DNA from 3 places in the Telluria sp. ZB4P36 genome. Region 1 is predicted to be linked to each of the others. Evidence: predicted binding sites of a transcription regulator. Region 1 holds the regulator's gene; each other region holds the start of a gene.

Region 1 (2,262 bases):
TCCGCCTGGGCGACCTGGCCAACCGCAGCGGCAGCCAGGCCGCGCTCGACTTCCTGATGCGGGTCGCAGGCGACATGGGCCTGGCGCGCGCGCTGGCGGCGTCCCAGGCATCCGAAGAAGCGGCCGAGGCGGCCAAGGTTCGGGGCGTGGTGGCGCCGACCCTCGACACCCTGGCGGCCGAGCTGGCCGTGGCCGCGACCTTCGGGCTGGCCCTGGCCGGGACGGCGCAGTCGCAGCAGACCGTCGACGCGCTCAAGGGGGATGCCGACGCCTTCGCGACGGTGAACCAGGCGGCGCTGGAGGCGGCCGAGATCGCCGCGACCGTGCGCGCCAGGGGCCGGGAAGAGTATTACAGGATGAAGGCGGAACACCGGCATCACCTGTAACCGACCTGCCCTCGGGAAAATGAAACCGGGATGCAGACCGGCCGTCTATAATGGCTGCGTCAGCATTTCGGTTTTTTTTCGCCATGAACCAACCCATGTCGCTTCCGGGCGAAGCGCCGGTCAGCATCCAGGCCCTCAAGACCAGCTGCGGCGCCTGCAGCATGCACCAGCTGTGCCTGCCGATGGGGCTCGAGGATGCCGACATCAACCGCCTCGACCAGATCATCGGCCGCCGCCGCCGCCTCGCGCGCGACGAGCGCCTGTACGCCATGGGCGAGCCCTTCCGCAACCTGTACGCGGTGCGCTTCGGGCATTTCAAGACCTACCAGGTGAACGCGGCCGGCGAAACCCAGATCACCGGCTTCCAGATGGCCGGCGAACTGCTGGGCATGGACGCGATCAGCGGCACCCACCACTGCGATGCCGTGGCGCTCGAGGACAGCGAGGTCTGCGAGATCCCCTTCACCCGGCTGGAAGAGCTGTTCGGCCAGGTGCCTGCCCTGCTGCGCCACTTCCACCGCATCATGAGCCAGGAAATCACGCGCGAGCAGAACGTCATGCTGCTGCTCGGCAATATGCGGGCGGAGCAGCGCTTCGCGGTCTTCCTGGTCAACCTGTCGGCGCGCTATGCCGCACGCGGCTATTCGCCGAACGGTTTTCAGCTGCGCATGTCGCGCGAAGATATCGGCAACTACCTCGGCCTGACCATCGAAAGCGTCAGCCGCCTGCTGTCGCGCTTCAAGAAGCAGGGCTGGCTGCAGGTCGACAAGCGCGACCTTACCCTGCTCGACCCGGTCAAGCTCAAGGCGCTGGCGGCCGGCACCGACGTCTGCAGCCCGATGGGCTAGTTCAGCCGCGATGGCCGCGCCCCTGCGCGATGCGCATGTGGACCTCCATTTGCGCAGCGATGGCGAGACCCGCTTCCGGGACCGCCATGCCTATGCCCAGCTGGTACTGCCCGTCTGCGGCGAAGTCGCGCTCGAGATCGAAGGACGCCAGGGACGGCTCGATCCGCTGCACGCCGCGCTGGTGGCGCCCGGTTCCTGGCATTCGCAGTGCAGCCCGGTCGCCAACCAGTCCCTGATCCTCGACGTGGGCGCGGCCAGCTTCGAACAGGGACCGTGGCAGCGGCTGCTGGAGCGCCCCTTCACCGCCATCGGCCCCCCGCCCGCAAGCTGGTCGAATTCATGGGCATCCTGGCCGCCACCCAGCCGCCCGCCCCATCGGTGCTGCAGGGCTGGACGCCGCTGCTGCTCGACACCCTCACGCTGGGAACAGCGCAGCCGGCCTGCTCGCCCGCATCGAGGTCGAACCCGGCCTGCCCTGGAACACCGACAGCATGGCGCGCACGGTGGGCCTACCAGCCGCCTGCATGCCCTGTTCCGCCTCGAACACGACAGCACGCCCCATGACTGGCTGCTGGCCTGCCGGCTGCGGCGCGCCTGCGAGTGGCTGGCCGCTACCGAACGGCCGGTGGCCGAGATCGCGCTGGCCGCCGGGTTCTCGGAGCAGAGCGCCCTGACGCGGGCCATGCGCCGGGCCATGGATACGACGCCGGCCGCCTATCGGCGCGCGCAAACGCGATAGCAATTGTCCGCGCGGTTACGCGAGTTACATAGAGGGACTTAGTGCTTGAAGGAGCTGATCAATGCCGGTAACCCGGCGACACTGGTACGCGCGGCAGTGCTCAGTGGTGTTGGTCCGGTGAACCAGGAAGCCCGAATGCGCTCGGCCTGCAGTTTTTCGTCCTCAGATAGCCCGGCCTGTACGGCCGCCAATCGGTTCGCGAGTTCCTTGGGAGTGTTGGGGAGCTGTTCGCCAAGGAGGAGCATGAGAGCGAGTCCTTTCACCTTGTCCTTCGAACCAACGCTCGAAA
Region 2 (2,262 bases), on a different contig from region 1:
TCCTTGGTGAGATAGCCCTGGGCGCCGGCGCGGATCGCCCGCACCGCATACTGCTCTTCCTCGTGCATGGTCAGGATCAGGATTGCCAGCTTGGGCGCTTCGCTGCGCACCTGGCGGATCAGGTCGACGCCGCTGCGGCCCGGCATCGACAGGTCGAGCAGCAGCAGGTCGAAGCCGCCCTGGCGGACCTGGGCCAGGACTTCGAAGCCGTTGGTCGCTTCGCCGGCGATCTCGATATCCGAGGCACCGTCGAGGATGCGCTTGAGTCCTTCGCGCATGATGGTGTGGTCGTCAGCAATTACGATGCGAATCATAAAACCATCCTTCAGGGTGAAAGCGACAATGTGCGCTTCAGGCTAACACAGGACGCCAAGGGCATTTGTCGTGCTTTCTCACCAGCCGCCCGGCGCTTCACACCGGCGCCGGCTCGCTGATCAGGCGGTGCACCAGGACCGGCTTGGTCGTGTGCGACAGCACCTTGTTGGTCACGCTGCCCAGCAGCAGCTGGCCCCAGCCGCTGCGGCCATGCGAGCCCATGAAGATCAGGTCGCAGCCTTCCTGCTCGGCGACGTCGACGATCTTGAGGGCCGCGGTGTCGGAAAACGCGGTCATGCAGGCATGCTTCAGGCCCGCGCCGGCGCAGGAACGCATGATCTTGCCCATGTACTCCTCGCCCATGCGGCGCATCTGCGCGATGTATTCTTCTTCGCTCGGGTAGGAGGGCGGGATGATCTCCACGTACACGGGATACTGGTAGTCGGGAGCGACGAACAGGGCCAGTACTTCGGCGCCCATCTGTTGCGCGAATTTGACGCCGGCGCAGGCCGTATGCTGCGACACGGCCGAGCCGTCGGTGGTGATCAGGATTTTGCGGTACATGGTTGACTCCCTCAATGGCCACGCCATTCTGGGGCGTCAGGGACGTGGCGGCGATTGCAAGAACGCAAACTGTTGAGCTCGATCAAACTTCAACCCCTTAATTCAGTGCAACAGTACACCGATGGGGCCATGCGCTTACGAAAAACAACACCTCCCTTGTGTAAATATTCAGGAACCGCTGCATTTAATTGTCGCGGAATTAAGTTTCGCTGTCCATTTTGTTGCGTCTCCATCTCCGAGATTTACCTACGGCAACCACGCTGCTACACTCCCATGCAGACTTGAACCATCCCGCATGGCGCCCATGCGCGCCCGGATGGATGCAGCAAACACCGAATTGCAACGCTCATTGCGCACTTACAGACACCATGGAGAAGCAGGGATTATGACCGACGCCGCTGACGATTTCGACGCACTATTCGAGGAAGTGGCGGCCCAGCGCGCCAGCGCTCCCGCTGCCCCGGCACCGGTGGCCGAGCCGGCGCCCGCGCCTGCCGCCGCCGCGGCCGACGAAGACGACCTCGAGTCCCTGTTCGACCAGGTGGCCGCATCGAGTGCCCCGGCCATCGCCGCCGTCGCCGCACCGGTGGCTGCGGCCGCTGCCGTGCCGGCCGCGAACGCCGTGGCGGGTGACGGCGAGCACGCCATGTTCGAACGCCTCGGCGGCATCGTGCGCCTGCTGCACGATTCGCTGCGCGAACTGGGCTACGACAAGGCGCTGACCGAGGCCTCGTCGGCCATCGTCGACGCCCAGGACCGCCTGGAATACGTCGCCAGCCTGACCGAACAGGCCGCCAACAAGGTGCTGAACACCCTGGACGACGGCATGCCGGCCCAGGACCTGCTGTCGAAGCAGGCCAAGGACATGGAAAACCGCTGGGGCGACCTGTTCTCGGGCAAGCTGAGCCTGGACGAGTTCAAGGCCCTGGCCGGCGACTCGCGCCAGTTCGCGGCCAGCGTGAACGAAGCGACCGAAGCCGAGAAGGCGCGCCTGCTCGAGATCATGATGGCCCAGGACTTCCAGGACATCACCGGCCAGCTGATCAAGAAGGTGGTGAAGATCACCCAGACCGTCGAGCAGGAACTGGCGCAGCTGCTGCGCGACCACGCGCCGGCCGACCTGAAGGAAAAGCTGGCGAAGAAGGAAACCCCGCCGGTCGCTGAACCGCTGATGCAGGGCCCGTCGGTGCCGGATACGGCGCTGAACCAGGACAACGTTGACGATCTTCTGGCCGATCTGGGATTCTAATGGACGATATGCTCAAGGACTTCGTCGTCGAGGCGATGGACCTTGCGGTGAATGTTGAAGAACATTTGCTGCGCCTCGAACGCGATCCGGACAACAAGGAAACGCTGAATGCGGTGTTCCGCTCCTTCCACACG
Region 3 (2,262 bases), on a different contig from region 1:
AATCGCCAGGCGATCCCCGGGCGGGCGGCGCGCTTGCGCCAGGATAGCCACGGCATCGAACAGTTCAGCGGTCGTATACACCCGCAGCATGCCCGCGCGGCGCAGTGCAGCGTCGTATACGATGTCGGAACCGGCCAGCGCGCCGGTATGGCTGAAGGCCGCATGCGCGGCCTCGCGCACGCGGCCCGCCTTTACGACCACGGTCGGCTTGGCCCGTGCGGCGCGACGGGCGGCAGACATGAACTTGCGTGCCTGGCGCACGCTTTCCACGTACAGCAGGATGGCATCGGTGCCCGGGTCGCCCGCAAGGTAGTCGAGCAAGTCGCCGAAATCGACGTCGCTGCCGTCCCCGAGCGACACGAAACAGGAAAAACCGATACGCCGGGTGCGTGCCCAGTCCAGCACCGTGGTCACCAGCGCACCGGACTGCGCGACGAAAGCCAGCCTTCCGGGCAGCGCGGCCACCGGCGCAAAGCTCGCGTTCAGTCCCAGCGCCGGTACCAGGAGCCCGACACAATTTGGACCAAGGATACGCAGCAGGAAGGGCTTTGCCGCCTCCAGCATGGCCAGGCGCAGGCTGCGCCCGTCCGGTCCGGGAGCGTCAAGTCCTGCGCTGAGCACGACCGCCGCCTTGCAGCCGAGTCGTCCGAGCCGGGCGATAATGTCCGGCAGGGTTGCAGCGGGTGTGCAGATCACGGCCAGGCCCGGACAAGCCGGCAACGCATCAATGTCCGGGTAAACCTCCAAGCCTTCCAGCTGCCGGTATGTCGGATTGACCGGCCAGAGCGGCCCCTGGAAGCCTCCGGCCAGCAAGTTCGCCAGGACGGTCGCCCCGACGCTGCCCTGGCGTGAGGATGCTCCGACCACGGCGACAGAGCCTGCCGTGAAAAAATGGTCCAGATGACGGACACTCATTGGGCTTCCTTTGAAATTCTTGATGTAAGCCCAAGACTAACCAAAGACGAAACAAAAAATTTGACCAAGATCAAATTGCCCTGAGTCAGAGCTGCTATTGGCATATTCACCGTGGACAGGCCACAGCCGCTGGCCTACCTTCATGGTATGAACTGAATCCGAGGCAAGCGATGTCATACAAAACCATCCTCGCGCATGTCGATGGCGGCCCGGGGGCGCAACAGCGCTTCCACGTAGCCGCCGCCCTGGCGCTCAATTTCGACGCTCACCTGACCGGCTGCGCGCCAACCGGCATATCCCGCTTCATTCCGCCCGACGTCATCGTGCGGGAAGGCACGCCACTGGCGGATTTCTGTACGGCGATGCGCGCCAATGCCGCGGACTCCCTTCAGCACTTCGCGCAGATCGTGTCCGAGCGGGGCATGCTAACGGCAGAGGAACGCGTCATCGACGACGACGCCTCCGGCATTGCACTGCATGCGCGCTATGCGGATCTGGTCGTGATCAGCCAGCCGGGCCAGGAGTCCGGAAGGCCGCTGCTCGTCGTTCCCCATTCTGCCACCCGCACCGGCATTTCCGCACGAGCCCTCGACCGCCCGGACGAAGTGGCTGTCGGAACGGCCCTGCTGTCCGCTGCGGACGACGAGGATGCCGGCCTGCTGGTCATGGGCGGCTACGGCCGATCGCCATTGCGAGAGTCCCTACTTGGCGGGGTTACCGCTACGGTCCTCCGGTCGATGACACTGCCGGTCGTGTTGGCCCATTAAGTGGAGCGGTACAGGCGGCCCCGTCCAACACGAGTGAAACGCGCACCGGCCTATAGTAGCCGTGCTCCTTCACCGGTTCGCATCAAGCTGCCCGAACTGCTGCGACGCATGGAACCGGGACCTTCTTTTCGGTGACGTATCTGCATGGACGGTGCAAAGTAGCGCATCCTGTACGATGTTCATTCTACAAGGAGAGGAGCGATGGACCGACTGGGCACATACCGAGGTTACGATATTGCAGTCACCCTGCACTCGAACGGCGAACGGAAGACCCCAAAATGGCACGCCTCCATTCAAATAAGTCGTGTCGGCAAGTCGGTAATAGAACCATGCTTTACCACCGAGCCATCGCACGGCACGGTCAGTGAGGCAAGAGACAGAGCGATTCGCATCGCCAGATTTGTTATTGATGATCGTTCAAACGCCGCGCCGATTGGCGACAATGACTTGTTGGAGGAATAATCACGCAATAACCCGGCCTGTTACACCAGGCTCAATTCTGGATAGAAACCGGCCATTTACTGCGCTGTCGCACCCGAAGCGGCCAGGTATCGATATCGGAAAATACGAATGTCATGTG

What was found. The regulator FNR, encoded in region 1, switches genes on or off when oxygen is low (the NO sensors DNR and NnrR bind a similar motif). The targets are predictions, from matches to a motif close to TTGATNNNNATCAA.
Region 2: the regulator FNR is predicted to act here: its motif matches at 952-965, upstream of AC56LK_RS01760 (universal stress protein).
Region 3: the regulator FNR is predicted to act here: its motif matches at 976-989, upstream of AC56LK_RS21570 (universal stress protein).

The regions. Positions count from the first base shown of each region.
Region 1 is NZ_JCASIE010000030.1:23,946-26,207, reverse strand. Features, by position in the region: gene AC56LK_RS23960 (hypothetical protein) at 1-386, shown strand, start outside; gene fnr (fumarate/nitrate reduction transcriptional regulator Fnr) at 482-1,234, shown strand; gene AC56LK_RS23950 (AraC family transcriptional regulator) at 1,272-1,973, shown strand; gene AC56LK_RS23945 (tetratricopeptide repeat protein) at 2,012-2,262, opposite strand, start outside.
Region 2 is NZ_JCASIE010000001.1:365,496-367,757, reverse strand. Features, by position in the region: gene AC56LK_RS01765 (response regulator) at 1-314, opposite strand, end outside; gene AC56LK_RS01760 (universal stress protein) at 412-879, opposite strand; gene AC56LK_RS01755 (protein phosphatase CheZ) at 1,265-2,128, shown strand; gene AC56LK_RS01750 (chemotaxis protein CheA) at 2,128-2,262, shown strand, end outside.
Region 3 is NZ_JCASIE010000022.1:208-2,469, reverse strand. Features, by position in the region: gene AC56LK_RS21575 (bifunctional acetate--CoA ligase family protein/GNAT family N-acetyltransferase) at 1-915, opposite strand, end outside; gene AC56LK_RS21570 (universal stress protein) at 1,086-1,682, shown strand; gene AC56LK_RS21565 (DUF6566 family protein) at 1,884-2,144, shown strand.